Regions from separate parts of the Streptomyces sp. NPDC013455 genome, predicted to be linked through region 2. Evidence: riboswitches for the same ligand, from Rfam matches in the RefSeq annotation. Region 2 holds a riboswitch; each other region holds the start of a gene.

Region 1 (7,357 bases), on a different contig from region 2:
CGCTGGCTCGGCGGAGTGGCGCGGGGCCTCGCCGGGCATCTCGGGCTGCCCGTCGTCTGGGTGCGGCTCGCCTTTGCCGGCCTGTTCATGGCCGACGGGCTCGGAGCGCTGCTGTACGCCGCGTTCTGGTTCTTCGTCCCGCTCGGCGTCGGCGGCGTCGGCGACCAGAAGCCGTCGCTGGTGGGCACGGAGACCTCGCCGGACGGCCGCCGCAGACTGGTGGCCCGCAAGCCCGACCGCGGCCAGATCGTCGCACTGCTGTTCATGGTCATCGTGTCCATGGTCTTCGTCGGCAGCGTCGACCTGGGCAGCGCGACCAAGGCGTACCTGGTGCCCGCCGTGCTCGTCGCGGCCGGCGTCGCCCTCGTGTGGCGCCAGGCGGACAACGCCCGCCGGGCCCGCTGGGTCGAGGCCGGACGCCGGCGCCGCACCCTGACCCTGCTGCGCGCGGCCGGCGGTGTCCTGCTCGTCACGGCCGGTGTCTCCGCGATCTTCTGGCTCCAGGGTTCGGCCGCCCATCTCGGCGCGGTCCTCCAGGCCGCGCTCGCCGTCCTCGTCGGCATCACCCTGCTCGCCGGCCCCTATCTGGTCCGTATGACCCAGGACCTGTCCGAGGAGCGGCTGATGCGCATCCGCGCCCAGGAACGCGCGGAGGTCGCCGCCCATGTCCACGACTCGGTGCTGCACACCCTCACCCTGATCCAGCGCAACGCCGACAACGCGAGCGAGGTGCGCCGCCTCGCCCGGGCCCAGGAGCGCGACCTGCGTACCTGGCTGTACAAGCCGGAGGGCACCGGCAAGGACGAGGCCGACGAGCCGGACACGGTCGCCGAGGCGGTGCGGCGCAGCGCCGCCGAGGTGGAGGACAAGCACGGCGTCCCGATCGAGGTCGTGGTCGTCGGCGACTGCCCGCTGGACGAGAGGACCACCGCGCAGATGCAGGCCGCGCGCGAGGCGATGGTGAACGCCGCCAAGTACGGTGGCGAGGGGGGTGCCGTGCAGGTCTATGCCGAAGTCGAGGGAAAGACGGTCTTCGTATCCGTGCGCGACCGCGGTCCCGGGTTCGACCTCGAGGCGATACCCGCCGACCGCATGGGCGTCAGAGAATCGATCATCGGCCGCATGGAACGCAACGGCGGCACGGCCCGGCTGCGGGCGGTGCCCGGCGGCGGCACCGAGGTCGAGCTGGAGATGGAGAGGGCGGAGAGGACGTCATGAGCGACACGAGCGAGGCGAACGGCACGGCGGGAGCGGCGGAGGGGGACCGGTCCGGCGACGGCGGCGCGGGTGGCCGGCACGTACGGGTGGTGCTCGTGGACGACCACCGGATGTTCCGCACCGGCGTGCAGGCCGAGATCGGCCAGACCGCCGAGACCGGGGTCGAGGTGGTCGGCGAGGCCGCGGACGTCGACCAGGCGGTCGCCGTCATCACCGCGACCCGGCCCGAGGTGGTGCTCCTCGACGTCCACCTGCCGGGCGGCGGCGGGGTGGAGGTGCTGCGCCGGTGCGCCGCGTTGTCGGCGGACACCGAGCGGCCCGTCCGCTTCCTGGCGCTGTCCGTGTCGGACGCGGCCGAGGACGTCATCGGGGTCATCCGGGGCGGCGCCCGCGGCTACGTCACCAAGACCATCACCGGCACCGATCTGATCGACTCGATCTTCCGCGTCCAGGAGGGCGACGCCGTCTTCTCCCCGCGGCTGGCCGGGTTCGTCCTGGACGCCTTCGCCTCGACCGACGCCCCGCCGGTGGACGAGGACCTGGACCGCCTCACCCAGCGGGAACGCGAGGTGCTGCGTCTGATCGCCCGTGGCTATGCCTACAAGGAGATCGCCAAGCAGCTGTTCATCTCGGTGAAGACGGTCGAGTCCCACGTCTCGGCGGTGCTGCGCAAGCTCCAGCTGTCCAACCGGCACGAGCTGACCCGCTGGGCGACCGCGCGCCGGCTGGTCTGATCCCCACGGACCCGTCCCCGCCCGGCCCCCGCCCGGCACGCCCCTCGTCCTCACCCCGAGCTGCCCAGTCGGTCCTCAGGCCACCCTCGTCGCCCCCGCGAACGGCATCTCGTCGACCGGGGCCAGGCGGACCGCCGCGGACGGGTTGGGGGCGTGGATCATCCGGCCGTCGCCCACATAGATGCCGACGTGACTGATCCCGGAGTAGAAGAAGACCAGGTCGCCCGGCTGGAGTTCGGAGCGGGAGACCCGTCGGCCCGCGTTGATCTGGGCGTAGGTGGTGCGCGGCAGGGAGATGCCCGCGGAGCGGTAGGCGGCCTGCACCAGGCCCGAGCAGTCGAAGGCGTTGGGGCCGGTGGCGCCCCACACATAGGGGCTGCCGAGCTTGTCGTAGGCGTAGGTGACGGCCGCCGCCGCGCGTCCGGAGGGGGCGGGAGCGGGAGCGGAGGCTCCGGCCGGTTCCGCCGGCCTCAGCGGCTGCCGCGGGTCCGCCGCCGACCGGGAGACGCGTTCGCCCGTGCCACCCGCACCGATGACCCCGGTGCGCTGCCGAGGGGGCAGCCGGGCGAGCAGCCGCCGGGCCTCGTCCAGCTTGCCGGTGACGGTCCTCTTCTGCCGTCTCAGCTCCGCCTGCCGTGACCGCAGCGACGTCAGCTCGACGCGCGCGGCACCGCGCAACCGCTCGATCTCCCGCAGCTGCTCGCGGACCCCCGACACCGCCATCGCCTGCCGGTCCCCGGCCCGCTCGGCGAACGCGGCGCCGTCCAGGTACCGGTCGGGGTCGCTGGAGAGGGCCAGCCGCCAGGCCTGGTCGATGCCGCCCTCCCGGTACTGCGCCGCGGCCATGGAACCCAGCTCCTCCCGGGCAGAGTTGAGCTTCTCCTGCTCGCGGGCGGTCTCCTCCTGGAGGGCGGCCAGCCGGCGCTGGGCCGCGTCGGCCTTCTCCTTCGCCCCGTTGTACTTCTCGGTGGCGGCCTCGGCCTCCCGGTACAACGTGCTCACCTTGGCCTTCACCTGCGCCGGCGTCAGCTGTGGCTCGGCGTGTCCCGTCCCGTCGAAGCCCGTCGCGGTGGCCGCGCCCGCCAGGGCGAGTGTCGCGGCCGTGCGGGCCGTATGGCCGCTGAGCGAGCGTTGTCCGGGCTTGCGGTGCGTTGCCACCTGGACCGTCACGTCCTTCCGTACGACTCGTACGACCGAGGGGTCGGTGCGCCCGGCGGCGGCCCGCACAGGGGGACCGGGCCGCCGCCGGGCCTCTCTCGGAGGTGGTGGCCGACTGCCTCCCTGGTCGGGCGGCGGTGGGGAGCCGGTCACCTGGGCGAGGAGGCTAGGACGTACCGTGACAAGTGGGTAACGCCCTGTACGGAACTGGCCTTGACGGACCCATATGTGACCGCATGTGACCGAGCCGGCGGGGCGGAGTCGCAATCTTTACGCAGCGTAGTGACCGAAGTCCGGGAAGTGCACACGCGGTGACCGAGGGATGCTATGGAGCGCATATATGCAAGCACCGCACGGCCGTCGGAGGGCCCGGTCGCGGGAGGGCCGGAGCGCCCTGGCTAGGCTCCGGCCCCATGGACGTACTCATCCATCTCTTCGTCGGCCTGCACATCGTCGGCATCGCCGCACTGCTCGGCGGTTTCCTCACCCAGATGAAGGCGATGGGCCAGGGCACCGCCCGGTTCGTGCCCGGGATGCTGCACGGCGCTCTCACCATGCTGGTCACCGGCGTGGCCCTGGTCGGTCTCAACCAGGCCGACGACCAGCACGTGAACAACATCAAGATCGGCGTGAAGCTGGCGCTGCTGATCGTGATCCTCGGCCTGGTCTACGTCAAGCGCGACGAGGAACGGGTCGACAAGGGCCTCTTCGGGCTGGTCGGCCTGCTGACCACCGCCAACGTCTTCATCGCCGTCCTGTGGACCTGATCCCCGGCGCTCCGGGTCACCCCGGCCGGACCACGCTGTGGACGGCCGGCCGGCCGACGCCGGAGACCGGCTCCTCGCGGACGTAGTCACCCGGCCTCGGGGCGTGGACCATCATGCCGTCGCCCGTGCAGAGTCCGACATGGCTCACGTCGTCGAAGAACACGAGGTCGCCGGGGCGGGCCTCGGCCGGCGGGACCGGGGTGCCGGCGGCGGCCTGTTCGCGCGCGGTGCGCGGCAGGGTGACGCCGGCGGACTTCCAGGCCGCCTGGGTGAGGCCCGAGCAGTCATAGGACCCGGGACCGGCGGCGCCCCACACGCACGGCTTGCCGAGCTGGGCGCGCGCGAAGGCGACGGCCTCCCTGGCCTTGGTCGCGTGCCCACCGGACGGCACGGACGGCGCAGGCGAGGCAGGGGACACGGACGGCGCGGACGAGGCGGGCGGCACGGACGGCGCGGGCGAGGCAGGGGACACGGACGGCGCGGACGAGGCCGGCGGCACGGACGGCACGGGTGGCCTGGACGGCATGGGCGGCGTGGCGATGCCCTGCCCGGTCCGCTGCGACACCTGCCCGGTCCACTGCGGCACCTGCCCGGTCCGCTGTGGCACCTGGGCGGGCCCCCGCGACACGTGGTCGGGCCCCTGCGGCGCCTGGTCGGCCGGCTGCGACATGTGGCCGGTCGGCGGCGTCGCCCGGGTGGTCCGCCGTGACACCAGCACGCGCGCGTGGGCGAGCTTCTTCTGCACGGCCGCCTTGGCCGCCTTCGGGCCGCTCGCAGGAACCTCGGCCCGGCTGCCCGCCACGGCGGTGCTTGCGACGGCGGTGCTTGCGACGGCGGTGCCCGCCACGGCGGAGTCCGGGGCGGCCCCGTGCCGGGCCGGGGCCGCGCCGCGCTGGGCCGGGGCCGCGCCGCGCTGGGCCGGGGTCCTGTCGCCCGGGGTCCTGTCGCCGGGGGTGGTGCCGCGCTGTGCGGGAAGGGCGCGGGTCCTGGCCGCGCGCCGGGCGACCTCGTCGCGGAGCCGCTGGAGACTGTCCGCGCGTCGCCGCGGGGCCTCGGCCGGTTCCTCCCGCCCGGTCCCCCCGGTGCGCTCGGCTTTCCCGGTGCGCTCCGCTCGCTCGGTCCACCCGGCGCGCTCCGCCCGGTCGCCCCGGACGATTCGTTCCTTGCCCGTGCCGGATGTCCCGGCCCCCGACTCCGCCCGGCGGTAGAGGTCGTCGATCTTCCGCTCGACCTCCTCGGCGCTCGGCTTGCCGTGACCGGCCGCGTAGGTGGCCTCGGAGCTCTGGGAGAGCATGGCCACGGAGGTGAGCGCGGCGGTGGCGAGGGCGGGGGTGCGGATGCCCGCTGTCTGAGTACCGCCGGGGCGCGGCTTGCGGTGCGACGCCAAGAGGGGCGACTCCTTCCGTGCTGCCGCCTACCGGGTTAGCTGTCGGGTTCGGGCGGCTGCTTGGAAGGGTTGCCCTACGGCGTCGTCCCGGGCGGGAGTCGGCCGATTCACCCCAGGATCGGTGGGTCCCCGGCTCCGGGCACCGTGCGGGGCGCGCCGGACTCGGCGGAGGCCGCGCGGCCCGGCGACGTTCGCCGGTAGGGGGTCGTGCGGCCTGACGGCAACCTAGCCAACTCGTGTGTCTTCTGTGAAGGTTGGTGCGCAGTATGTCCGATACATTTCCGTGACCTGTCAGAGGTTTCACGACCGCGTCACCGGCTGCTTCCATTGCGTGAGCAAAGGGCGGGGCGGGGCCGGCGTAGAGATCGACTCCTCCGGAAACCGGTCATGTTCCGGGGACGGCGACCGGTTGTCGGTGGGGCGCCCTAGACTCGGAGAGCGATGAGCAGCCTCTTTGACGACAGCTTCCTGGCGGACCTCCAGCCCCCTCGCGGGCGCGAGGAGGAGCCCCCGCCGCCGCCCGAGGACGATCACGCTCCGGAGCCGCTTCCGGACGATCTGTTCGGCGGGAAGTTCGACGTACCGCCGGACAGGGACGCGTACTACCGGGACGGTGCCCCGCGCCCGGTGATCGATGCGGCGGCGCTCCTGGAGGGGCTTAACGACAACCAGCGCGCCGCGGTCGTGCACGCCGGCTCCCCGCTGCTCATCGTCGCGGGCGCCGGCTCCGGCAAGACCCGCGTGCTCACCCACCGCATCGCCCACCTGCTCGCCGAGCGGAACGTGCACCCGGGCCAGATCCTCGCGATCACCTTCACCAACAAGGCCGCGGGCGAGATGAAGGAGCGTGTCGAGCAGCTCGTCGGCCCGCGCGCCAACGCGATGTGGGTGATGACCTTCCACAGCGCGTGCGTGCGGATCCTGCGCCGCGAGTCGAAGAAGCTGGGCTTCACGTCGTCGTTCTCGATCTACGACGCCGCCGACAGCAAGCGCCTGATGGCCCTGGTCTGCCGTGACCTGGACCTCGACCCCAAGCGCTTCCCGCCCAAGTCCTTCAGCGCCAAGATCAGCAACCTGAAGAACGAGCTGATCGACGAGGAGGACTTCGCCGCCCAGGCCGCCGACGGCTTCGAGAAGACCCTCGCCCAGGCCTACGCGCTGTACCAGTCGCGGCTGCGCGAGGCGAACGCGCTGGACTTCGACGACCTGATCATGACGACGGTCAACCTGCTGCGCGCCTTCCCGGACGTCGCCGAGCACTACCGCCGCCGCTTCCGGCACGTCCTGGTCGACGAGTACCAGGACACCAACCACGCCCAGTACGCCCTCGTCCGCGAGCTGGTCGGGACGGGCGAGCGCACCGCCGGGGACGCCGGCACCCCGCCCGGCGTAGACGACCTCCCGCCCGCCGAACTCTGTGTCGTGGGCGACGCGGACCAGTCGATCTACGCCTTCCGGGGCGCGACGATCCGCAACATCCTCCAGTTCGAGGAGGACTACCCCGACGCGACGACGATCCTGCTGGAGCAGAACTACCGCTCCACGCAGACCATTCTGTCGGCCGCCAACGCGGTCATCGAGCGCAACGAGTCCCGCCGCCCGAAGAACCTGTGGACCAACGCCGGCCAGGGCGCCGGGATCATCGGGTACGTCGCCGACACCGAGCACGACGAAGCCCAGTTCGTCGCCGACGAGATAGACCGCCTGGTCGACGCCGGCAAGGCACGCGCGGGGGACGTCGCCGTCTTCTACCGCACCAACGCCCAGTCCCGTGTCTTCGAAGAGGTCTTCATCCGCGTCGGCCTGCCCTACAAGGTCGTCGGCGGTGTCCGCTTCTACGAGCGCAAAGAGGTCCGGGACGTCCTCGCCTACCTGCGGGTCCTCGCCAACCCCGAGGACTCGGTGCCGCTGCGCCGCATCCTCAACGTGCCCAAGCGCGGCATCGGCGAGCGCGCGGAGGCGATGATCGACGCCCTCGCCCAGCGCGAGAAGATCGGCTTCCCGCAGGCCCTGAAGCGCGTGGACGAGGCGTACGGCATGGCGGCGCGCTCCACCAACGCGGTCAAGCGGTTCAACACGCTGATGGAGGACCT
Region 2 (7,357 bases):
GGGGTCGCCGAGTCGGTGCTGGCGGCCCTGGACCGGGCGGGGGTGCCGTACGCCGGCACGCGGGTCTCCCTGCAGGGGCTCGGCACGATGGGCGGGGCCACCGCGCGCTTCCTCGCGCGCGCGGGCCTGACGGTGGTGGCCGTCGCGGACATCAAGGGGACCATCGCCAACCCGGCGGGGCTCGACGTCGAGGCGCTGCTGGCGGCGCGGGACGGCCACGGCACCGTCGACCGCGGTGCGCTGGGCCCCGGCGACCGTGAACTGGCCGCCGGGGACTGGCTGTCCGCGGAGGCGGAGGTGCTGGTACCGGCCGCCGTGTCGTACGCGGTCGACAGCGGCAACCAGGAGCGGATCCGCGCCCGGTGGATCGCCGAGGCCGCCAACATGCCCGTCGTGGCGGAGGCGGAGGCGCTGCTCGCCGCGCGCGGGGTGACGGTCCTGCCGGACGTGGTGGTCAACTCCGGGACGAACGCCTGGTGGTGGTGGACCTTGTTCGGCGACATCGGGGCGGACGCCGAGGAGGCGTTCGGGTACCTCCGGCGCTCCATGCGCGCCCTGGTCACCTTGGTGCTCGACCGGGCGGAGGCCGACGGTACGACCCCGCGCGCGGCGGCGCACGCCCTGGCGGCCGACCGCCTGCCGGTCATCGCGGAACGCTTCGGCTGGTACCGCTGACCGTACGCGCCCCGCCCGCCGGGAGGGCGACTCCGCGGGGCGGGGCCGGCGGTCGGCGCGGTGCGCAGGACGCGGCGGTGCGGCCGGAGTTCGGCGTCGTCGGGGCAACGACTAGGGTGACCGGGTGGCGAGAGTGCGGTTGAGCGTGGCGGAGCGGCGGGAGGAACTGCTGCGGGCCGCCATCGAGCAGATCGAGGCGCGGGGTGTGGCGGCGGTCAGGATCGCCGACGTGGCCTCGGCCCTCGGTGTGAGCAACGCGCTGGTGCTCTACCACTTCTCGACGAAGGAGAAGCTGGTCGCCGCCGCTTTCGCGTACGCGGCGGAGGGCGACCTCACGCATCTGCGCAGGGTGTTGGGGCGGCGGACCACCGCGCTGCGCCGGTTGCGGGCCGCGGTGCGCTGGTACGCGCCGACCGGGCCGGCCAAGGGCTGGCGGCTGTGGATCGAGGGCTGGGCCGTGGCCCTGCGCGAGCCCGCCCTGCGGGAGGTCGGGCGGGAGCTGGACACGCAGTGGAAGGCGGCGATCGCGGAGGTCATCGCCGAGGGCGTGGCGGCCGGCGAGTTCGGGTGCGCGGACCCGTCGGGTGCGGCGCTGCGGCTGACCGCGCTGCTGGACGGGCTCGCGGTGCAGCTCATCTCGTACCCGGGCGCGGTGCCGCGGTCCCGGGCGCAGGAGTGGGTGGACGACGCCCTCGCCCGGGAACTGGGCCTGAGCCGGGAGGCGTTGACCGAGCGGGAGCGGTGAGCAGGCACGCGTGCGCCCCGGACCGGGCGTGTATGCGCGGTCCGGGGTGCGGGCGCGATCAAGCCGACCGAGTCAGCCGCTCCGTCACGCCGACGGCGTCAGACCGACGGCGTCAGACCGACGGGGTCAGGCCGACGGGGTCAGGCCGGGTGGATCAGGCCGGGTGGGTCAGGCCACGGAGGCGATCCGCATCTTGATGTCGTCCGGCGACAGCGTGCCCTTCGCGGTCACGTGGTCCCCGGAGGACTCGCCACGCAGCCGCCGCCCGATCCACGGGACGAGGTACTCGCGGGCCCACTGGACGTCGTCGCGGCGGACCTCCAGGGTGCCCCGGGGCGGCAGCGGGGGCCACGGCTGCTCCGGGTCGGCCGGGACGTCCAGGCCGAGGACCTGCCCGGCCCGCAGCGCCACGCGCGTGTGCCCCTCGGGCGAGAGGTGCAGCCGGTCGCTGTCCCAGGCCCTGCGGTCCTGCACGGACTTGAGGGACCACAGGTCGAGCACGGGGCAGCCGTACCGGTCGGCGATGGCACGGACGTGCCCGTTGTAAGTGGCGATCTTGCCGCGCAGGTGCTTGAGGAGGGGGACACCGCGGGTGTCGAAGCCGGTCGTCACCATCACCGTGCCCGCGGCCTCGGCCAGCCGGGCCACGGCGCGCTCGAAGCGTTCGGCCACCTCGTCGGGGTCGGTGCCCGGGCGGATGATGTCGTTGCCGCCCGCGCAGAAGGACACGAGGTCGGGGGCCAGGTCGACCGCCTGCGGGAGCTGGTCGGCCATGATCTGGTCGAGCAGCTTCCCGCGCACGGCGAGGTTGGTGTATCGGAAGTCGCCTTCGGGGCGGCGGTCGGCGAGCAGTACGGCGAACCGGTCGGCCCAGCCCACGAACGCCCCGTCGGGCCCGGGGTCGCCGACGCCCTCGGTGAAGCTGTCCCCCACCGCCACGTACGACCCGATCACTGATCTGTTGTCATTCTTCGAATCGTCTGCCACAGCGGACCATGATTCACCTTCGGATGTGACTTACGCGACCGTAGGACGGGGTTGACGAACGGTGAGATGAGACACTCTTAAAGAATTTGCAATCCAGGAATACGCCTGCCGGTACACCGAAGGCCGGACCCGGGGATCGGGGTCCGGCCTTCGGAGGCGTGTCAGGCAGGTGGTGCAGCGGGGGCCGTCAGCCGACGGAGACGCCGTGCCGGCGGAGGTAGTCCACCGGGTCGATGTCGGAGCCGTAGTCGGGCGTGGTGCGGATCTCGAAGTGCAGGTGCGGGCCGGTCACGTTGCCGGTGGCGCCGGACAGGCCGACCTGCTGGCCCGCGGTCACGGTCTGGCCGGCCGAGACGGAGAGCTGGGAGAGGTGGGCGTACTGGGCGTAGTGGCCGTCGTTCAGCTTGAGGACGACCTGGTTGCCGTACGCGCCGCCCCAGCCGGCGGAGACGACGGTGCCCGCGGCGACGGCCTTGAGGGGGGTGCCGGTCGGTACGACGAAGTCGACGCCGGTGTGGTAGCCGCTGGACCACATGCTGCCGGCCACGCGGTAGGCGGTGCCGACGCCGGCGCCGGCCACCGGGAGGGTGTAGCCGGTCGTGGCGGTCTCGGCGGCGGCAGGCTTGGCGGCCGGGGCCTTGGGGGCCGGCGAGGACTCGGGGGCCGGCGAGGACTCGGGGGCCGGCGAGGACTCGGGGGCCGGGGAGGACTTGGCCGCGGGGGCCTTGGGGGCGGCCGGAGGCTTCGGGGCGGCGGATCCGGTGCCGGACGGTGCGGCCTTCCCGCCGAGCGTGAGCTTCAGACCCGGGTGGATCAGCGCGGGATCGTCGCCGATGGCCTGCCGGTTGTCGTCGTAGAGGCGGTGCCAGCCACCGCCGACGTGCTGCTGGTCGGCGATGGCCGCGAGGCAGTCGCCGGACTTCACGGTGTAGGTGCGCACCGTGGAACCCGTCTGCGCCGGGGCCTTCTTCGCCGTGCCGGGAAGGGACTGCACGGCCTTGCCGGGGACGGGCTGCGCGGGGGTGGCCGCGTGCGCTCCGGTGGCCCCGAGAAGCGGCAGGGCCAGGGCGGCGCCGCCGGTGCCGGCGACGGCGATGGAGCGGGAGAAACGCGGGGTCTTGGGACGTCGGTGCTTACCCTTCGCGGGCATGGCGCTGTTCCTCTCCGGCGCCTGCGAGGTCAGCTGTCGGGTTCGGGCTGGAGCTGCCCGGCCGTGCGTGCACGGCTGCACCCCTGGCCTGTCACGGAGACCGGGACAGGCAGTCGTACCTGGTGGGTCCCCCGCTCCTGCCGGACACGGGTCATGGGTGTGGGGACTCCGGGCGGCGGCAGGATTCGGCGTTCCGTCCGGATTGGTGGCGAACGTAAGCGAGCGAGTCGTACGGAAACAAGCAGCCGGTTCCCGTTGTTCGGGTTTCGGGTGATCGGATCCGGGTAATCGCTGTCACTCAGCGTGCATTCCGCACCGCGCGTCCTGCCAATTCCGCTTTACGGCACGTTTATTACGTGGACATGACTGGTAACGCTCGGCCACGGATATGACGCTGCTCACGCGACCTCTCGCCAGGGTTCCCTTTTTCAGGCCCAGTTGGGGCGAAGTCAGCAATTGGGACAGACGACTCAGATGCGGCGCAGGCGGAGAACCGTCGCATCCAGGTATCCCTTGAGCTCCGTGCGCAGCCCGTGGTGCAGGAGCACCGCACCGCAGTGCACTTCGCCCGTTTCGCGGCATTCGTACGACGCCGTCGGATCGAGCCCGCGCAGCCGCAGCGCCGGCGCCGGCTCGCCGTAGCGCTGCGCCTCCAGCCAGGCGAGGACCACGGCCTCCTCCCCCCGCACGTACTGCACGGCGCTGAGGCCGCCCGCCGGGGGCCGCAGCCGGTACAGCTCCCCGCGCTGCACGACCGGACGGATCTCCTTGTAGAGCTCCACCCACCGCCGGGCCTCGGACAGCTCCTCGTCCGTCCACCGGGTGAGGTCACCGCCGATGCCGAGGACGCCCGCCATCGCGCTGACGAAGCGGAAGCGCAGCGTGCTGATCCGGCCGTTGAGCTGGCTGTTCGGGCTGTCGGTGACCCAGGCGGCCATCACGCGCGCGGGGTGGACTTGCGAGAAGCCGTGCTGGACGGCGAGCCGGTCCAGCGGGTCGGTGTTGTCGGAGGTCCACACCTGGTCGGTGCGGCTCATCATCCCGAGGTCGATCCGGCCGCCACCGCCCGAGCAGGACTCGAAGGCGACCTGCGGGTGCGCGGCGCGCAGCCGGTCCAGCAGGGCGTACAGGGCGCGGACGTGGTCCACCCACAGGCGCTGCGGGTACGGTTCGCCGGGCCAGCCGGCGTCGGTGAAGCAGCGGTTGAAGTCCCACTTCACATAGTCGATCGGGGCGCTGGAGAGCAGGGTGTCCAACTGCTCCCAGAGGTACTCCCGCACGTCCTCGCGTGCGAGGTTGAGGACGAGCTGATTGCGCATCTCCGTCCGCTTTCGTCCCGGTTGGTGCTGTACCCAGTCGGGATGGGCGCGGTACAGGTCGCTGTCCGGGTTGACCATCTCGGGCTCCACCCAGATGCCGAACCGCATGCCGAGGCCGTGCACCTGGTCGGCGAGGGGCCGCAGCCCGTGCGGGAAGCGGTCGGGGTTGGGTGTCCAGTCACCGAGGCCGGCGCGGTCGCTGGTGCGGGCGCCGAACCAGCCGTCGTCCACCACGAACAGCTCCACACCGATCCCGGCGGCCCGGCGGGCGAGGGCGGCCTGCCGTTCCTCGGAGATGTCGAAGTACGTCGCCTCCCAGGAGTTGAACAGCACGGGCCGGTCCCGTTCCGCGTCCGGGACGACGTACGCGCGCTGGTAGGCGTGCCAGGTGCGGCTCGCGCCGCCGAAGCCGCCGTCGCTCCACAGGCCGGCGAAGACGGGGGTGGTGTACGTCTCCCCCGGCGCGAGGAGCAGCAGGCCGGAGTCGTCGTGGCCGGCGCCTCCGGTGATCTGCACGCGCGCGTCCGGGAGCTGGGCGACGGCGATCCGCCACGAACCGGACCAGCCGAGCGCGCAGCCGTAGACCTCGCCGTGCTCCTCGGTGGCGTCGGTGGCCAGGGCGACCCAGGGCAGGTGCTGGTGGCCCGTGTGGCCGCGGCGGCTGCCGATGACCTTCTCGCCGTAGGTGAGGGGAGCGGTGGTGAGCCGGGACTCGGCTGCCCACCGGCCGTGCAGCTGGGACAGCCGCCAGCCCTCGCGGTCGGGCAGGCTCCAGGTGGCCGCGTCGGCCCGCAGCAGCTCCACGCGCGCGTGCCCGCCGTTGGCGACGGTCACCCATCGCTCGACCACGTCGCCGCGCATCCGGTAGTGCAGCGTGATCGCGACGCCGTCGTCGTCGAAGCGCAGCCGCAGTCCGTGCGCCCCGTCTGCGGTGTCGTACGACACGAAGCGCCACTCGGTGCCACGCCGTTCCCCGGTGCGGACGGACAGGGCGGGGCGGACGAAGCGGTGTCCGCCCTCGACGGGGTACTCCTCGCGGCCGTCGAGCGGGGATTCGAAGGGCCGCTGCACGGGCGGCGGGCCGGCCGCCAGGGCCTCGGCGTCGGCGAGCGTGATCCGCGGGCCCCAGTGCAGGTGCAGCAGTTCGTCGGCCTCGGTGAGGTGCACGGCGTAACTGCTGGCGGGACCCGACAGGAGCCAGGTACGGCCGTTTTCGGCGATGTCCACCATCGAGACCTCACAGGTGCCGACAGATCCGCTCAAGTCTCAACATCATCGGGGCGCCCGGACCTCCTGGCAATGCCTGTGGACAACTCATTGCCCGAGGAAATCGATACCGTATGGTCGTCTGAGCGGCCGTCGGCGAGCGGTGCCGACGCATCCGACCGGGAGGAGCCCCCGTGACGCAGCAGGTCCCGTCGACCGAGCCCGAGCTGGCCGGAGTGCGCAATTTCCGCGATGTGGGCGGACTGCCCACCGTGGACGGGCGGCGGGTGCGCCACGGAGTGCTGTTCCGCAGCGGTCACCTCGCGCACGCCACCGAGGAGGACGCGGCCTTCCTCGCCTCCCTGGACCTGCACACGATCTTCGACTTCCGCAACGCCGCCGACCAGAGGCTGGAGGGCCCGGACGTCGACCTGCCGGGCGTGCGGAACGTGAACCTCCCGCTGAGCGACCCGGCGGACGGCGCCGAGTTCTGGAAGATGGTCCGCGACGGCGACCTGGAGCAGCTGCGCTCGATCCTGGACGGCGGCAAGGGCGCGGCCCGGATGATCGCCTCGTACCGGCAGATCGTCACGCAGCGCACCGCCGAGCACTCACGGGTGCTGCACGCGCTCGCCGAGGACAGTGTGCCCGCGCTGATGCACTGCGCGGCCGGCAAGGACCGCGCGGGCATCTCGGTGGCCGTGACGCTCCTCGCCCTCGGCGTGGAGCGCGAGGCGATCGTCGCCGACTACCTGGAGTCCAACGCCACGCACCGCCGCTACAAGGTCCGCCGCAGCGGCAGCGCCGAGACCGCCTACACCCCCGAGGTGATGGAGCTGCTCAACCCGCTCTTCGACGCGCGCGTGGAGTACCTGGAGGCGGCGTTCGCGAGCATCGAGGAGACCTGGGGCGGCGTCGACACCTACCTGGCCCAGGGGCTCGGCCTCTCCCCCGCCTCCCGGGAACGGCTGCGCGAACGCCTGCTGGACTGAGCCCTTCGGCCCGGTCCCGGGGCGCTCGGGACGGGGGCTGCCCCGCCGCCTCACCCCTTGGCGCCCACCTCGAACAGCAGGTAAAGGAAGGCGGCCAGGACGTGGCCGAGGGCGATGTAGATGATCAGCCGGATCCACAGGGCCCGGGGGAACTTGGTCTCGAAGTCGCTCATGGCAGCTCTCCGTTCAGCGGGCCCAGGCACAGCGTGGCCGTGGGGCTCTGCAGCAGGGTGTGGACGAACAGCAGCTCCACGCCGTCGTGGTCCTCGGCGGCGAGGCGGTG
Region 3 (7,357 bases), on a different contig from region 2:
TCACGGCCGTTCCAGGTCAGTTCCAGCAGCGAGCCGCGCTGGCGCTCGGCCGGGCCGCTGACCGTGCCGGAGCCGTACAGGTCGCCCGTGCGCAGCGAGGCGCCGTTGACGGTCATGTGGGCGAGCTGCTGGGCGGCGGTCCAGTACATGGTGGAGAACGGCGGCTCGGAGACCACATGGCCGTTGATCGCGACGGAGATGCGGAGGTCGTAGCCGCCGGGCTCCACGCCCGGCGCCGAGTCGTCCAGGTAGGGCAGCAGCGGGTGCGTGCGCTCCGGCGGGGCCACGCGCGCGTGCTCCAGCGCCTCCAGCGGAGTGATCCACGCCGACACCGAGGTCGCGAACGACTTGCCGAGGAAGGGGCCGAGGGGGACGTACTCCCAGGCCTGTACGTCGCGCGCGGACCAGTCGTTCAGCAGGCACAGTCCGAAGACGTGCTCGCGGAAGTCGCCGAGCGCGACGGGGCTGCCCAGCGTCGACGGCACGCCCACGACGAAGCCGACTTCGGCCTCGATGTCCAGCCGGATCGACGGGCCGAAGACCGGCGCGGGGTCCGCCGGGCCCTTGCGCTGCCCGGAGGGCCGTACGACGTCCGTGCCCGAGACGACGACGGTGCCGGAGCGGCCGTGGTAACCGATCGGGAGGTGCTTCCAGTTGGGGGTGAGGGAGTCCTCGGCGTCGGGGCGGAAGATCTGGCCGACGTTGCGGGCGTGGTTCTCCGAGGCGTAGAAGTCGACGTAGTCCGCCACCTCGAAGGGCAGGTGCAGGGTCACCTCGGACAGGGGGTGGAACAGTGGCTCGACCGTCGCGCGGTGCGCGGGGTCGGTGACCCAGGAGGCGACGGCGCGTCGTACGTCCGACCAGGTGGCGCGGCCGGCGGCCAGCAGCGGGTTGAGGGTGGGACGGGCGAGCAGCGCGTGGTGGGGCGAACCGAGCGCCGCGGCCGTGGCGCCCGCGTCGAGGACGTGGTTCCCGAGCCGGACACCGACCCTCCGCTCCGTGCTGCCGGAGGGCGAGAACACGCCGTAGGGAAGGTTGTGCGGACCGAAGGGGTCACCCTCGGGGACGTCGAAGGGGGGCATGTGGTGCTGCCTCACTCTCATCCGGGTCGTGCATGGCGATGCGTTCCATGTGGTCGCGCCACACGTTACGGCCGACCCGCGTGTCTTGGGCAGTGCCTCACGATCTGCTCGAAACGTTGCTCGCACAGTGTCTGAAGAGTCCGGCACCCGCCCGGGACCCGCGCCCTGTCTCTCCGGGCCGCGGGCCGGCGCGGGAAGAGGCCGCCGCGCGGACCCCGGTCACCGCCAGTACGCCTTCCCGGTACGCCACTTGCGGCCCCGCGGTGCGCAAGTGGCCGTAACGACAGGTGAGTCGGCGGTGCGCCGTGTCCGTATTCTCTGATCATGGCACCCACCCCCGCGTACGCACTGATCGCCACCGACCTGGACGGGACGCTGCTGCGCGGTGACGACACCGTCTCCGACCGGTCGCTCGCCGCGCTCGCGAGGGCGGCGCGGGCCGGTGCCCGGCACCTGGTGGTGACGGGCCGCCCGGCCCCGCGGGTACGGCCCCTGCTCGGTGCCCTCGGCTGCACGGGGCTCGCGGTGTGCGGGCAGGGAGCCCAGGTCTACGACGCCGGGGAGGACCGCCTGCTGTGGTCGGTCCGGCTGGACCGGGAGCTGGCCGAGACCGCGCTCGGCAAGATCGAGGCGGAGGTGGGGCAGGTCTACGCGGCGGTCGACCAGGACGGTGTGGACGGGCTCACGCTCATCGAGCCCGGCTACCGGATGCCCCATCCGACGCTGCCCGCGGTGCGCGTCGGCCGGCGGGACGACCTGTGGTGCGAGCCGATCAGCAAGGTGCTGTTGCGGCACGCCGAGCTGTCCGACGACGCGTTGGCGGCCGTGGCCCGCGCGGCGGTGGGCCGGCTGGCCACGGTCACCATGTCGGGGCCGGGCACCGTGGAGCTCCAGCCGAGCGGGGTGACGAAGGCGACCGGGCTGGCGCTGGCCGCCGAGCGGCTGGGGATCGCCGCCGAGCGGGCCCTCGCCTTCGGTGACATGCCCAACGACATCCCGATGTTCGCGTGGGCCGGCCGCGGTGTCGCCATGGCCAACGCCCACCCCGAACTGAAGGCGGTGGCCGACGAGATCACCTCGTCGAACGAGGACGACGGCATCGCCGTCGTCCTCGAAAGACTGTTCCCGACCGGCTGACCGGCTGACCGGCTGACCGGCTGACCGACGACTGACCGGCTGACCGGCGGCTGACCGGCTGATCAGCAGCCGTCGATCGGCGGCCGGTCAACGGCCTCCACCGGCCGGCCGGCGTGCCCACGCCGTCCCGTCGGCACGCCGGTCCGCCGGCTGTCAGTACGCGCCGAACACGTTGTCGATCGAGCCGTACCGTGCGGCCGCGTAGTTGCAGGCGGCGGTGATGTTCGCGACCGGGTCGTAGATGTTGAACGACGTTCCGGCGACGTGGTACGCGTTGAACGTCGGGTCGATGACCTGGAGCAGGCCCTTGGACGGGATGCCCTTGGCGGCGTTGGAGTCCCACAGGTTGATGGCGTTCGGGTTGCCCGAGGACTCGCGGATGATGTTGCGGTAGATGCCGTTGTAGGTGCCCGGGATGTCCTTCTCCGCCATGATCGCGAGCGACTCGCGGATCCAGCCGTCCAGGTTGTTCGGGTACCCGGCGAGCGTGGTGGCGGCCGTCGTGGTGCCGGAGGCCGCGGAGGCGCTGGTGGCGCCGACGAGCGGCAGGGCGACGGTGGCGACGCAGGCACCGGCGACGGCGAGGGTACGGACGAGGCGGCTGTTCCGGGTGCGGCGGGGCTGAGCGGCAGCAGACATGGGGGGTTCCTCTCCGACGCCTGCGAGGTGAGCTGTCGGGTTCGGGCGGGGAGGCGCCCGGCCGCGCCCTGGAGGAGGCACGGCTTCACCCCGAGCCGTGCCGGTCGGCGTGTGCCGTCCGGCCCGGCGGCTTACCTGGGTCCCCCGCTCCTGCCGTACGAATGAGTTCGTCGATGGGTAATGCGGGCGGCGGCAGGATTAGGCGTCCGCCCGACGGCCCGGAACGTATGCGAGAGCACATGTCGGGAACAAGTACCCGATTCATGCAACGTGCCATTTGACCTTGATCGACGCCGTATGGGGTACTTGATCCTTTGCGGTCGCCAACCTCCAACTCCCCGGCGGTACAAGGGGAAGGAGGCGTTCCGGCAGGGGGGTGCCAGGCGGGGGCGCGTGACCCAATTCACGAAATGGCAAACTGCTGCAAAACAGACATGCAGGATTAGGCGGATGAGAGGGATTAACGCCTGAAGTCGGGGTGATGCGGAACTCGGGGAGAGGTGCGCGGAGGTTCCGGCAGAGTGTCCGCATTGGGATTAAGCAGATAAATGTCCGTTATTACCATCCGATCGAAACCATGCCGGTCATGATCTGATACCGCCCGGGCTGGACCGGTGGGCGCTATCGGTGATCGAAACAGGACCGGATACGCTGACTTGAGTGATGGCAGCGACCTATCGACAAACCGTGTAATCGCCAGCAGACACCAGCAGACAGGAGACCCCTCGTGACCGTCGTCGGGCCGTTCGGGCTGAGCGTGCGGGACCAGGCTCTGGAAGCCGATGTCCAGGCCGGATTGACGGCTGTCGAGGAAGGCTTGCTCGAGGCCACCAAGAGCGAGGTGCCGTTCATCACGGAGGCCGCGCAGCACTTGGTGCGGGCCGGAGGGAAGCGGTTCCGCCCGCTGCTCGTGATGCTCGCGGCCCAGTTCGGCGACCCCTACGCGCCGGGTGTCGTGCCGTCGGCCGTGGTCGTGGAGCTGACCCACCTGGCCACGCTGTACCACGACGACGTCATGGACGAGGCCGCCGTGCGACGGGGCGTGGAGAGCGCCAACACCCGCTGGGGCAATTCCGTAGCGGTCCTCACCGGCGACTTCCTCTTCGCCCGCGCCTCCCAGATCCTCGCCGACCTCGGCCCCGAGGCGGTCCGGGTACAGGCCCTCGCCTTCGAGCGGCTGGTTACCGGCCAGATCCTGGAGACCGCGGGCCCCTCGGACGGGCGCGACCCGGTCGAGCACTACCTCGACGTGCTCGGCGGCAAGACGGGCTCCCTGGTGGCGGTGTCGTGCCGGTTCGGCGCGATGATGTCCGGCGCCGACGAGACGGTCGTCGACGTGCTCACCCAGTACGGCGAACGCCTCGGGGTCGCCTTCCAGCTCGCCGACGACGTCCTGGACATCGCCTCCGACTCCCACGAGTCCGGCAAGACCCCGGGCACCGACCTGCGCGAGGGCATCGCGACCCTGCCGGTGCTCCGGCTGCGCGAGCGGGCCGCCCGGCTCGGGCTGGCCGAGGACATCGCACTGTGCGAGCTGCTGGACTCCGACCTCAGCGACGACGCCCGGCACGCCGAGGCGCTGACCGCGCTGCGCGCCCACCCCGCGCTGGAGCAGGCCCGCCGGGACACCATCCGGTACGCGGAGGAGGCGCGCTCCGCGCTGGCCCCGCTGCCCGAGTGCGACGCCAAGGCGGCCCTGACGGAGCTGTGCGACGCGGTGGTGCACCGCGCCGGCTGACCCGGCCGTACCCCCTTACGGCGGTGCCATCCGGTACGACCCCTACGGGTCGGAGGAGAAAACGCCCCTGTGTGTCATACCGCAGGCGTACCCGCAGTTGGCTCCGAGGTCTGACGCTTGCTCACGGCCGATTTGGTCAGATGGGAACCACGGACACCACCACTCCTCACCGATTCGGGTGAGAATGGCGGCACAGGTGGACCAGCGTGAGGACAGCCGCCGCCGACGACGGAGGTAAGGCACACATGGCACCGTACGAATCCGACGACGCAGTGGACGCCGCGCGGGACGCAGCCCCGCGCTCCGGCCGGCGTAAGGCCGCCCGGTACGCCGTCCCGGTCGCGGTGGTGGGGGTGGCGGCGGCCACGATCGGGCTGGTCCCGGCGCTCGCCGACTCCGGCGACCCCGACCTCCCGAAGATCACCGCCGAGCAGCTCATCGAGAAGATCGCCAAGTCGGACGTGCAGCAGCTGTCCGGCACGGTGAAGACGAGCACCGACCTCGGCCTGCCCGACCTCGGCGGGCTGGAGGACGGTCTGGCCTCCAGCGCGGGGCAGGGCTCCGGCGACGGGTCCTCCGCCGACCCGCAGGCCAAGCTCACCGAGCTGGTTTCCGGCACGCACACCCTGCGCGTCGCCGCGGACGGCCCCGACCGGCAGAAGCTGTCGCTGCTGGAGAGCGGCGCCGAGTACAGCCTGATCCACAACGGCAAGGACGTCTGGGGCTACGACAGCAAGAGCAACGAGGTCTACCACTCCACCACGGCCGGCTCCGGCGAGGACCGCGCCGCCGAGCCGCCCGCCACCCCGAAGGACTTCGCCGACGAGGCCCTGAAGTCGGTGGACGACACCACGTCCGTCACCGTCGACGGCACCGCCCAGGTCGCCGGACGCGACGCCTACAAACTGCTGATCCAGCCCAAGCAGTCCGGCACCACGGTCGGCGCCATCAGCATCGCCGTGGACGCGAAGACCGGCCTGCCGCTGAAGTTCACGCTCACCCCGAGGAGCGGCGGCGCCGCCGTCCTCGACGCGGGCTTCACCCAGGTCTCCTTCGCCAGGCCGGCCGCCTCCACGTTCGACTTCACCCCGCCCAAGGGCGCGAAGGTCACCGAGGAGGAGGACGGGGCCACGGCGCGGGAGCACACCCCGAAGCACGGCGAGGACCTCGCCGAGGGCCTGACCGGGCTGAACGTCCTCGGCAAGGGCTGGACGTCCATAGCCGCCTTCGACACCGGTGCCGAGGGTGGTCTGCCGACCGGCGCCGAGGGCGGCGAACTCGGCGGCTTCCTCGGCTCGCTCGGCGACCCGGTCTCCGGCGAGTTCGGCAAGGGCACGGTCTTCTCCACCCGCCTGGTCAACGCCCTGATCACCGACGACGGCAAGGTCTACGCCGGCGCGGTGACCAAGGAGGCCCTGGTGAAGGCGGCCGACGCGGGAAAGTGACCCCGTCCGGGCACTACGGACGGTGACCGTACGTTGACCCTTCACGAAAGCACGGAGCGAGGGGGAGCCGATGGACGAACCGTCCGCCGCACGGCGCGATCCGGGGAACGCGCCGGAGCGTGCGCCGAGGGACGCGCGGGGGCGTGCCTCGATGGCCGCACCGGCGCCTGATCCGGAGGACGCGCCGGAGCGCGAGCCGGCCGTGACCGGGCCGCCGGAGCCCGGCCCGGCGGCGGACGGGGCCGGTGTGATCACCACCCGTGGCCTCACCAAGCGCTACCGCGGCGGACAGCTCGCCGTGGACGGTCTGGACCTGACCGTCCCGGCCGGCAGCGTCTTCGGCTTCCTCGGTCCGAACGGCTCCGGCAAGACCACCACCATCCGCATGCTGATGGGCCTGATCGAGCCGACCGCGGGCACGGTCCGGGTGCTGGGCCGGCCCATGCCGCGGGCGGCCCGTACGGTCCTTCCGCAGGTCGGCGCGCTCATCGAGGGCCCCGCCCTGTACGGCTTCCTCTCCGGCCGCGACAATCTGCTGCGGTACGACGCAGCCGACCCCACCGCCGACCCGCGCACCCGGCGCGCCCGCGTGTCCGCGGCCCTGGACCGGGTCGGTCTCGCGGCGGCCGCGGGCAAGAAGGCGAAGGCGTACTCCCTCGGCATGAAGCAGCGCCTGGGGCTGGCCGCCGCGCTGCTCCAGCCGCGCAGACTGCTGGTGCTGGACGAGCCCACCAACGGCCTCGACCCCCAGGGCATGCGGGAGATCCGGACCCTGATCCGGGAGCTGGCCGCCGACGGCACCACCGTCTTCCTCTCCTCCCACCTGCTCGACGAGATCGAGCAGGTGTGCACGCACGCGGCCGTCATGGCGCAGGGCCGGCTCGTCACCCAGGGCGCGGTGGCCGACCTGGCGGCCGGGGCACGCGGCCGGCTGGTGGTGACCACCCCGGACACGTCCGAGGCGGCCCGGGTGCTGAAGGAACTGGGCGTCGCGGACGTGACCGCCGACGGCGACCGGGTCGCCGGCGAACCGCCCGAGCGGGATCTCGCCGAGGTGACCGCGGCTCTGGTCACCGCCGGCGTCCGCGTCCGAGGGCTCACTGTCGAACGCGCCTCCCTGGAGGACGCGTTCGTGGCGCTGACCGGGGAGGGCTTCGATGTCGCGGGCTGATGTGGTCCTCGAGGGCGCACTGCGCCGCCCGAACCCGCTGTGGGCCCTCGGGCTGCTGCGCAGCGAGCTGGTCACCACCGTCCGCCGCTGGCGCACGCTCGCCCTGCTCGGTGTGCTGGCCGCGGTGCCGGTGCTGGTCGGGATC
Region 4 (7,357 bases), on a different contig from region 2:
GGACGTCCGGGGCGGTGTTGATGATCCCGAAGGCGTTCGGCCCGATGATCCGCATGCCGTACGCGCGAGCGGCCCGGACCAGGGCCCGCTGCCGTTCGCGCCCCTCGGGGCCGCTCTCCGCGTATCCGGCGGAGAGCACGACGAGCCCCTGGACCCCGTGCTCCCCGCACTCGGCGACCACGGCCGGCACGTGCTCGGCCGGTACGGCGACGACGGCGAGGTCCACCGGCCCCCCGATGTCCCGCACCGAGCGGTGCGCGGGCACCCCGTCGACCTCCTTGAAGTCCTCGGGGAACGCCTTGTTCACGGCGTGCAGGCGGCCGGGGTATCCGGCGTCGCGGATGTTGCCGAGGACGCTGCGGCCCACCCCGCCGGGGGCGCGGCCGACGCCGACGACCGCGACGGAGCCGGGGGCGAGCAGCCGCCGTACCGATCGGGCCTCGGCGCGCTGCTCCCGGGCACGCTGGACGGCGAGGGAGCGGTCGGTGGGTTCGAGGTCGAACTCCAGGCGGACGACGCCGTCCTCGAAGCTGCGCTTCTGGGTGTAGCCGGCGTCCGTGAACACCTTGATCATCTTGTTGTTGGCGGGCAGCACCTCGGCGGCGAAACGGCGGATGCCCCGCTCGCGCGCGACGGCCGCGATGTGCTCCAGCAGGGCGGAGGCGACGCCCCGGCCCTGGTGGGCGTCCTGCACGAGGAAGGCGACCTCGGCCTCGTCCGCGGGCGCGGAGGCGGGCAGTCCGTCGGCGCCGATGCGGTCATAGCGTACGGTGGCGATGAACTCGCCGCCGATGGTGGCGGCGAGCCCCACCCGGTCCACGAAGTCGTGGTGCGTGAAGCGGTGGACGTCCTTGGCGGAGAGCCGTGGGTACGGCGCGAAGAAGCGGTAGTACTTCGACTCGTCCGAGACCTGCTCGTAGAAGCTGACCAGGCGATCGGCGTCATCAACGGTGATGGGCCGGATGCGCGCGGTGCCACCGTCGCGCAGCACCACGTCCGCCTCCCAGTGGGCGGGGTACTGGTGCCGGTCCTGCCGGTCCGCCGAGGTCTGCATGGGCCCCAGAGTACGGCTCGCGTCCGACAAGGGCGCGAGGCAGTCTGTGGAGGACGGGAAGCCGGACCGAGGCCGCGGTCCGGCGCCGCACCGGAGGGGACGGAGGTCCCTTCCGGGCACCCTTCACGATGTGGGAAACTGGTCTAGACAACCCTGAACACCGAAGGGCAGCAACACATGGCTGAGCGCCGCGTCAACGTCGGCTGGGCCGAGGGCCTCCACGCCCGCCCCGCCTCCATCTTCGTCCGAGCCGCCACGGCCGCAGGCGTCCCGGTGACGATCGCCAAGGCCGGGGGCAACCCCGTCAACGCGGCCTCCATGCTGGCCGTCCTGGGCCTGGGCGCCCAGGGTGGCGAGGAGATCGTCCTCGCGTCCGACGCCGAGGGTGCGGACGCCGCCCTCGACCGTCTGGCCAAGCTGGTCTCCGAGGGCCTGGAAGAGCTGCCCGAGACCGTCTGAGCGACCTCGCACAGAGCGCCGGAGCCGCGTTCGCCCCACGGGGCGGCGCGGCTTCGCCGTGTGCGGGCGCCCCGCGCCATGGGCACCCGATGCGTCCGCGTGCCGCGGGCTTTCCACCGTCCGTCCGCGGCCCGCGCCGCGGCTCCCGCCCGCCCAGGCCGGACGCCCTCGCCCGCCCGGGCCGTACGCGCCCCGTCGGTCCACTCCGTACGCGCCCGTCGGTCCGCGCCGTACGCCCTCGCCGGTCCGCGCCGTACGCCCTCGCCGGTCCACGCCGTACGCCCTCGCCGGTCCGCGCCGTACGCCCTCGCCGGTCCACTCTGTACGCCCTCGCCGGCTCGCGCTTTTTCCGGCGGGCGGTCCGGCGGATTCATCCCTGTTTCACTTCGGGTGTGCGCCGGTCGCATCGCCGTAATTCCGGGCGCCCTTGAATTCGGGCAGGCGAAAACACCCCGCCACCGAATTACTCTCTTTGTATACGGCGCCCGTGTTAATGTCGCTGGCCCGATGTGTTTACGGCATGTTGCGAAGTCCTCACACGCTCCGCGGCACCGGAAAAGCGGAGCCGGTGCGCGCCCGCCGCACGCTCGGCGTGCAGCGTCGTGAGCGCCCGCGCGCGCTCGCCGTCCCCGCGCGCCACCGCGTCGACGATCGCCCCGTGCTCCGTCCAGGAGTCGACGGGGCTCGACGGCGCCTCCACCGCGTACATCCAGGCGATCTTGTGCCGCAGCTGGGTGAGCATCGAGGTCAGCGACGGGCTGCCGGAGGCCTGCGCGAGGGTCTCGTGGAACCAGCCGCCCAGCGAGCGCAGATCCTCGCTGTGCCCCCGCCGGGCCCGCTCCTGACCGAGCCGTACCAGCCCGCGCAGCACCTTCAGATGGGCCTCGGTGCGCCGCTGGGCGGCCCGCGCTGCGCCCAGCGGCTCCAGCAGCATCCGCATCTCCAGCAGGTCGGCGGCCTCCTGCTCGGTCGGCTCGGCCACGCACGCGCCCGCGTGCCGGCGCGTCACCACGAAGCCCTCCGCCTCCAGCGTGCGCAGCGCCTCCCGCACGGGGACGCGCGAGACGCCGTAGCGGCGGGCCAGTACTTCCTCGGTGAGGCGGCTGCCGCGCTCGTAGACACCGGCGACGATGTCGTCCCGGATCGCCGTGCACACCGAGTGCGCCGGAATACGCATGACCGACCTCCGCATTAATCCCCGTGAAACGCCGTCGCCGACGCGTGTTCCGTGACTCTATTCCAGTGAGCGGTAATTGCCGACGGCGGGTCGTAATCCATGGATATTTTTTGGTCAGCACATCCGGCGGAAGCCGTGAAAAACGACGAAAGCCCCGGCTCGGTGAGCCGGGGCTTCGGAGGGGCGTGCGGTGCGCGTCAGACGTTCACGCCGTGCTTGCGGAGGTAGGCCACGGGGTCGATGTCCGAGCCGTAGTCGGGGGTCGTGCGCGCCTCGAAGTGGAGGTGCGGGCCCGTGACGTTGCCGGTGGCGCCGGACAGGCCGATCTGCTGGCCCGGGACGACCTTCTGGCCCACGGTGACGCCGATGGAGGACAGGTGCCCGTACTGGGTGTACATGCCGTCGGCCATCCGGATCACGATCTCGTTGCCGTACGCGCCGCCCCAGCCGGTGGAGACGACCGTGCCGGAGCCCACAGCGTGGACGGCGGTGCCGCTGGCGGCGTGGAAGTCGATGCCGGTGTGCGAACCGGAGGACCACAGGCCGCTGCTCGCCTGGTAGGCCGTGGAGACGTAGGAGTGCGCGATGGGGCTGACGAAGGCGTTCAGCCGCTTGCGCTCGGCCTCGCGGGCGGCGCGGGCCCTGGCCTCGCGCACCTCCTCGGCCCTCTCGGCGGCCAGCTTCGCCGCGGCTGCCTCGACCGCCCGCTCGTCGGCGGCCTGCTGCTGGGCGGCGGCCTGCGCGTCGATCTGCTCGGCGACGTCGTCGCTCACGGTGAGGACCGGGGTGAGGCCGGTCTGCTCGGTGGAGTTCTCCGCGGCGAGCGCCGGGGAGGCGGCGAGGGTGCCGATCACACCGGTGGTGGTCAGGGCCGCGACGCCGGCCGCCTGGGCGGTGGTCCGCTTGACCCGGCCGGGCTTGCGGTGCTTCCCGGTGGCGCACATGAACGCCATGAAGTGGCTGGTCCTTTCCTTCCCTCTCGCCTACCGGGTTAGCTGACGGGTTCGGAGCAGGAAGGTCTCCTACGGGCCCCCTGGCGGGCGCCCGATTCACCCCAGGGACTGCATGGGTCCCCGGCTCCCCTGGCTCGCGCCGTACGGGGACTCGGCGATGGCTGTCCGGTGCCGCGGTTGCGGCGCACTGCCTGACGAACAGCCCGGACGACGCTACGGCGGCCCGCTTTCAATCCTCAAACGAATCCCTCGGTTTGTAGCGCATCCCACAGGGCAGACAGGCAACCTCCGCCCCAAAACGGGCATCTGAGGGAGCGAGTGGAACAGCGTGGGGCCCCGGCGGTCCGTCGACCGGTCGCCGGGGCCCCACGCGCGTGCCGCCGCTCGGCTACTCGGCCGCCACGACGGTCACTTCACCGATGCCGAGCGCCTCGACCGGCGCCTTGATCCGTGCCGCGTCGCCGACGAGGACCGTCACCAGACGGTCCACCGGGAAGGCGTTCACGACGGCCGCGGTGGCCTCCACCGTGCCCGTGGCGGCCAGCTGCTGGTACAGCGTCGCCTGGAAGTCGTCGGGCAGGTGCTGCTCGACCTGGTCGGCCAGGGTGCTCGCGACGGCCGCCGCGGTCTCGTACTTGAGCGGCGCCACGCCGACCAGGTTCTGCACGGCGACGTCCCGCTCGGCGTCGGTCAGGCCCTCGCTCGCGAGGGTGCGCAGCACCTTCCAGAGGTCCTCCAGCGCCGGGCCGGTGTTCGGCGTGTCCACGGAGCCGCTGATGGCGAGCATCGCGGCGCCCGTGCCGTCCGGCGCGGAGCGCAGGACCTGCCCGAAGGAGCGCACGCCGTACGTGTAGCCCTTCTCCTCGCGCAGGACGCGGTCCAGGCGGGAGGTGAGGGTGCCGCCGAGGCAGTACGTGCCGAGCACCTGGGCCGGCCACACCCGGTCGTGCCGGTCGGGGCCGACCCGGCCGATGAGCAGCTGGGTCTGCACGGCGCCGGGCCGGTCCACGATGACCACGCGCCCGGTGTCGTCGGCGGTCACCGGCGGCACGGGCCGGGGCTCGCCCGGGGTGCCGGTCCAGGCGCCCAGGGTGTCGCCGAGCAGTGCGTCGAGGTCGGCGCCGGTCAGGTCGCCGACGACGACCACGGTGGCCGTCGCGGGCCGCACATGGCGGTCGTAGAAGGCGCGTACGGCCGCGGCGTCGATCTTCTCGACCGTCTCCTCGGTGCCCTGGCGCGGGCGGGACATGCGCGAGGACGCCGGGAACAGCTCCCTGGACAGCTCCTTGGCGGCCCGGCGGGCGGGGTTGGCCAGCTCGTGCGGGATCTCGTCCAGGCGGTTGCGGACCAGCCGCTCGACCTCGCTCTCGGCGAAGGCCGGCGCGCGCAGGGCGTCGGCGAGCAGGCCGAGGCCCTTGGCCAGCCGGGAGGCGGGTACCTCCAGGCTGAGCCGGACGCCGGGGTGGTCGGCGTGCGCGTCGAGAGTGGCGCCCGCGCGCTCCAGCTCGGCGGCGAACTCCTCGGCGGAGTGCCGGTCGGTGCCCTCCGAGAAGGCCCGCGCCATGATCGTGGCGACGCCGTCCAGGCCGGCCGGCTCGGCGTCCAGGGGCGCGTCCAGCAGCACCTCCACGGCCACGACCTGCTGGCCGGGGCGGTGGCAGCGCAGCACGGTCAGGCCGTTGTCCAGCGTGCCGCGCTCGGGGGCCGGGAACGCCCAGGGCCTGGCCTCACCGGGCTGCGGCTGAGGGTGGAACTCCATCGTGGCGAGCTCGGTCACTTGGCCGTCTCCTCGTTCTCGGTGTCGTCGCGGCCCGCCTCCACGGTCGCTTCCTGCTCCGGGTCCTCCGGGATCTGGGCGTCCTCGACGGTCTCGGGGGACTTGGGCTCGTAGACGAGGACCGCTCGGTTGTCGGGGCGCAGACGGGCCTTGGCGACCTCCTGGACCTCCTCCGGGGTCACCTCCAGGACCCGCTTGACGGCGGTCAGGGCGAGCTGCGGGTCGCCGAACAGGACGGCGTACCGGCACAGTTCGTCGGCGCGGCCGGCGACCGTGCCGAGCCGGTCCAGCCACTCGCGCTCCAGCTGGGCCTGGGCGCGCTCCATCTCCTCGGGGGTGGGGCCCTCCGCGGCGAAGCGGGCCAGCTCCTCGTCGATGGCGGTCTCGATGACCGGCACCTCGACGTCACCGGAGGTCTTCACGTCCAGCCAGCCCATGGAGGGCGCGCCGGCCAGCCGCAGCAGCCCGAAGCCGGCCGCGACGGCCGTGCGGTCGCGGCGCACCAGCCGGTTGTACAGGCGGGAGGACTCGCCGCCGCCGAGGATCGTCAGGGCGAGGTCGGCCGCGTCGCACGCGCGCGTGCCGTCGTGCGGGAGCCGGTAGGCGGCCATCAGGGCGCGCGCGGGGACCTCCTCCACGACGACCTCGCGCAGCTGCTCGCCGATGACGTCCGGCAGGGAGCCGTCGCGGGGGGCGGGCTTGCCGTCGTGGGACGGGATCGACCCGAAGTACTTCTCGATCCAGGCCAGGGTCTGCGCGGGGTCGATGTCGCCGACCACGGAGAGCACCGCGTTGTTCGGCGCGTAGTAGGTGCGGAAGAACTGGCGGGCGTCCTCCAGGGTGGCCGCGTCCAGGTCCGCCATCGAGCCGATCGGCGTGTGGTGGTAGGGGTGGCCCTCCGGGTAGGAGAGGGCGGTCAGCTTCTCGAAGGCGGTGCCGTACGGGACGTTGTCGTAGCGCTGGCGGCGCTCGTTCTTGACGACGTCCCGCTGGTTCTCCATCGACTCGTCGTCCAGGGCGGCCAGCAGCGAGCCCATGCGGTCGGCCTCCAGCCAGAGGGCGAGCTCCAGCTGGTGGGCGGGCATGGTCTCGAAGTAGTTGGTGCGCTCGAAGCTGGTCGTGCCGTTCAGGGAGCCGCCGGCGCCCTGCACCAGCTCGAAGTGGCCGTTGCCCTTCACCTGCCCGGAGCCCTGGAACATCAGGTGCTCGAAAAGGTGAGCCAGGCCGGTGCGTCCCTTGACTTCGTGCCGGGAACCGACGTCGTACCAGAGGCAGACCGCCGCCACCGGGGTCAGGTGGTCCTCGGAGAGCACCACGCGCAGACCGTTGGCCAGGCGGTGCTCGGTCGCTGTCAGGCCCCCGGAGCCTGCCTCGGCTGTGGTCGTGTGACCCATGGGCATGTACGTCCCTTCGCGAGCGGAGGCGGTTGATGGAAACCGCGGTTTTCCTGCCGTTCCTGCCACTGTATGCAAAGCGTGCGAGGGCCCGGCGAAGTTCCCGCGGGACGTACGCCCAGAGCGGATCGCGTAGCCTGCGTCAGGCGTGCCGTGGACGGCTCTCCGGCACCGGGCGCACACCCTCCCGGTGCGGGGGCAGGCACCCGGCACGGTCCGGCGGCGGCACGGGCACCGGCACGGTCCGGCTGCCCGGCACCGGCCGCACCGGCGCCCCGGCGGCGGCCGGGCGCCGGAGTGGACCGGGTCGCGGCCGGGGCTGTCAGTGCCGCGGTCCACAATGGTCCGCGTCAGACCCGTCAATCGCTTCAGTAGCAAGGAGCCGGCAGCGATGGCCCGCCGCAGCACGAAGACCCCGCCGCCCGACGATTCGTTCGAGGAGAGAATCCTCGACATCGACGTCGTGGACGAGATGCGTGGCTCCTACCTGGAGTACGCGTACTCGGTCATCTACTCGCGCGCCCTGCCGGACGCCCGTGACGG

The links. Region 2 has a riboswitch for cyclic di-AMP ahead of ABZ576_RS22110 (LysM peptidoglycan-binding domain-containing M23 family metallopeptidase). Riboswitches for the same ligand answer to the same signal wherever they lie in the genome.
Region 1: linked by a shared signal. The riboswitch ahead of ABZ576_RS18540 (NlpC/P60 family protein) and the one ahead of ABZ576_RS22110 (LysM peptidoglycan-binding domain-containing M23 family metallopeptidase) in region 2 are both predicted to bind cyclic di-AMP.
Region 3: linked by a shared signal. The riboswitch ahead of ABZ576_RS17695 (transglycosylase SLT domain-containing protein) and the one ahead of ABZ576_RS22110 (LysM peptidoglycan-binding domain-containing M23 family metallopeptidase) in region 2 are both predicted to bind cyclic di-AMP.
Region 4: linked by a shared signal. The riboswitch ahead of ABZ576_RS07150 (M23 family metallopeptidase) and the one ahead of ABZ576_RS22110 (LysM peptidoglycan-binding domain-containing M23 family metallopeptidase) in region 2 are both predicted to bind cyclic di-AMP.

What each region holds. Positions count from the first base shown of each region.
Region 1 covers NZ_JBEYCX010000010.1:166,768-174,124, forward strand. The annotation lists gene ABZ576_RS18520 (PspC domain-containing protein) at 1-1,218, shown strand, start outside; gene ABZ576_RS18525 (response regulator transcription factor) at 1,215-1,952, shown strand; gene ABZ576_RS18530 (NlpC/P60 family protein) at 2,028-3,110, opposite strand; gene ABZ576_RS18535 (hypothetical protein) at 3,524-3,877, shown strand; gene ABZ576_RS18540 (NlpC/P60 family protein) at 3,894-5,264, opposite strand; cyclic di-AMP (ydaO/yuaA leader) riboswitch at 5,273-5,442, opposite strand; gene pcrA (DNA helicase PcrA) at 5,706-7,357, shown strand, end outside.
Region 2 covers NZ_JBEYCX010000013.1:183,298-190,654, forward strand. The annotation lists gene ABZ576_RS22095 (Glu/Leu/Phe/Val dehydrogenase dimerization domain-containing protein) at 1-675, shown strand, start outside; gene ABZ576_RS22100 (TetR/AcrR family transcriptional regulator) at 800-1,420, shown strand; gene ABZ576_RS22105 (SGNH/GDSL hydrolase family protein) at 1,589-2,374, opposite strand; gene ABZ576_RS22110 (LysM peptidoglycan-binding domain-containing M23 family metallopeptidase) at 2,595-3,557, opposite strand; cyclic di-AMP (ydaO/yuaA leader) riboswitch at 3,563-3,719, opposite strand; gene ABZ576_RS22115 (alpha-galactosidase) at 4,028-6,106, opposite strand; gene ABZ576_RS22120 (tyrosine-protein phosphatase) at 6,277-7,074, shown strand; gene ABZ576_RS22125 (DUF6126 family protein) at 7,125-7,247, opposite strand; gene ABZ576_RS22130 (XRE family transcriptional regulator) at 7,244-7,357, opposite strand, start outside.
Region 3 covers NZ_JBEYCX010000010.1:507-7,863, forward strand. The annotation lists gene fahA (fumarylacetoacetase) at 1-1,082, opposite strand, end outside; gene ABZ576_RS17690 (HAD family hydrolase) at 1,407-2,219, shown strand; gene ABZ576_RS17695 (transglycosylase SLT domain-containing protein) at 2,373-2,858, opposite strand; cyclic di-AMP (ydaO/yuaA leader) riboswitch at 2,863-3,041, opposite strand; gene ABZ576_RS17700 (polyprenyl synthetase family protein) at 3,586-4,596, shown strand; gene ABZ576_RS17705 (DUF2092 domain-containing protein) at 4,842-6,041, shown strand; gene ABZ576_RS17710 (ABC transporter ATP-binding protein) at 6,112-7,212, shown strand; gene ABZ576_RS17715 (ABC transporter permease) at 7,199-7,357, shown strand, end outside.
Region 4 covers NZ_JBEYCX010000003.1:115,821-123,177, reverse strand. The annotation lists gene ABZ576_RS07165 (GNAT family N-acetyltransferase) at 1-1,054, opposite strand, end outside; gene ABZ576_RS07160 (HPr family phosphocarrier protein) at 1,232-1,513, shown strand; gene ABZ576_RS07155 (GntR family transcriptional regulator) at 2,004-2,690, opposite strand; gene ABZ576_RS07150 (M23 family metallopeptidase) at 2,888-3,643, opposite strand; cyclic di-AMP (ydaO/yuaA leader) riboswitch at 3,656-3,810, opposite strand; gene ABZ576_RS07145 (pitrilysin family protein) at 4,032-5,420, opposite strand; gene ABZ576_RS07140 (pitrilysin family protein) at 5,417-6,820, opposite strand; gene ABZ576_RS07135 (DNA topoisomerase IV subunit A) at 7,206-7,357, shown strand, end outside.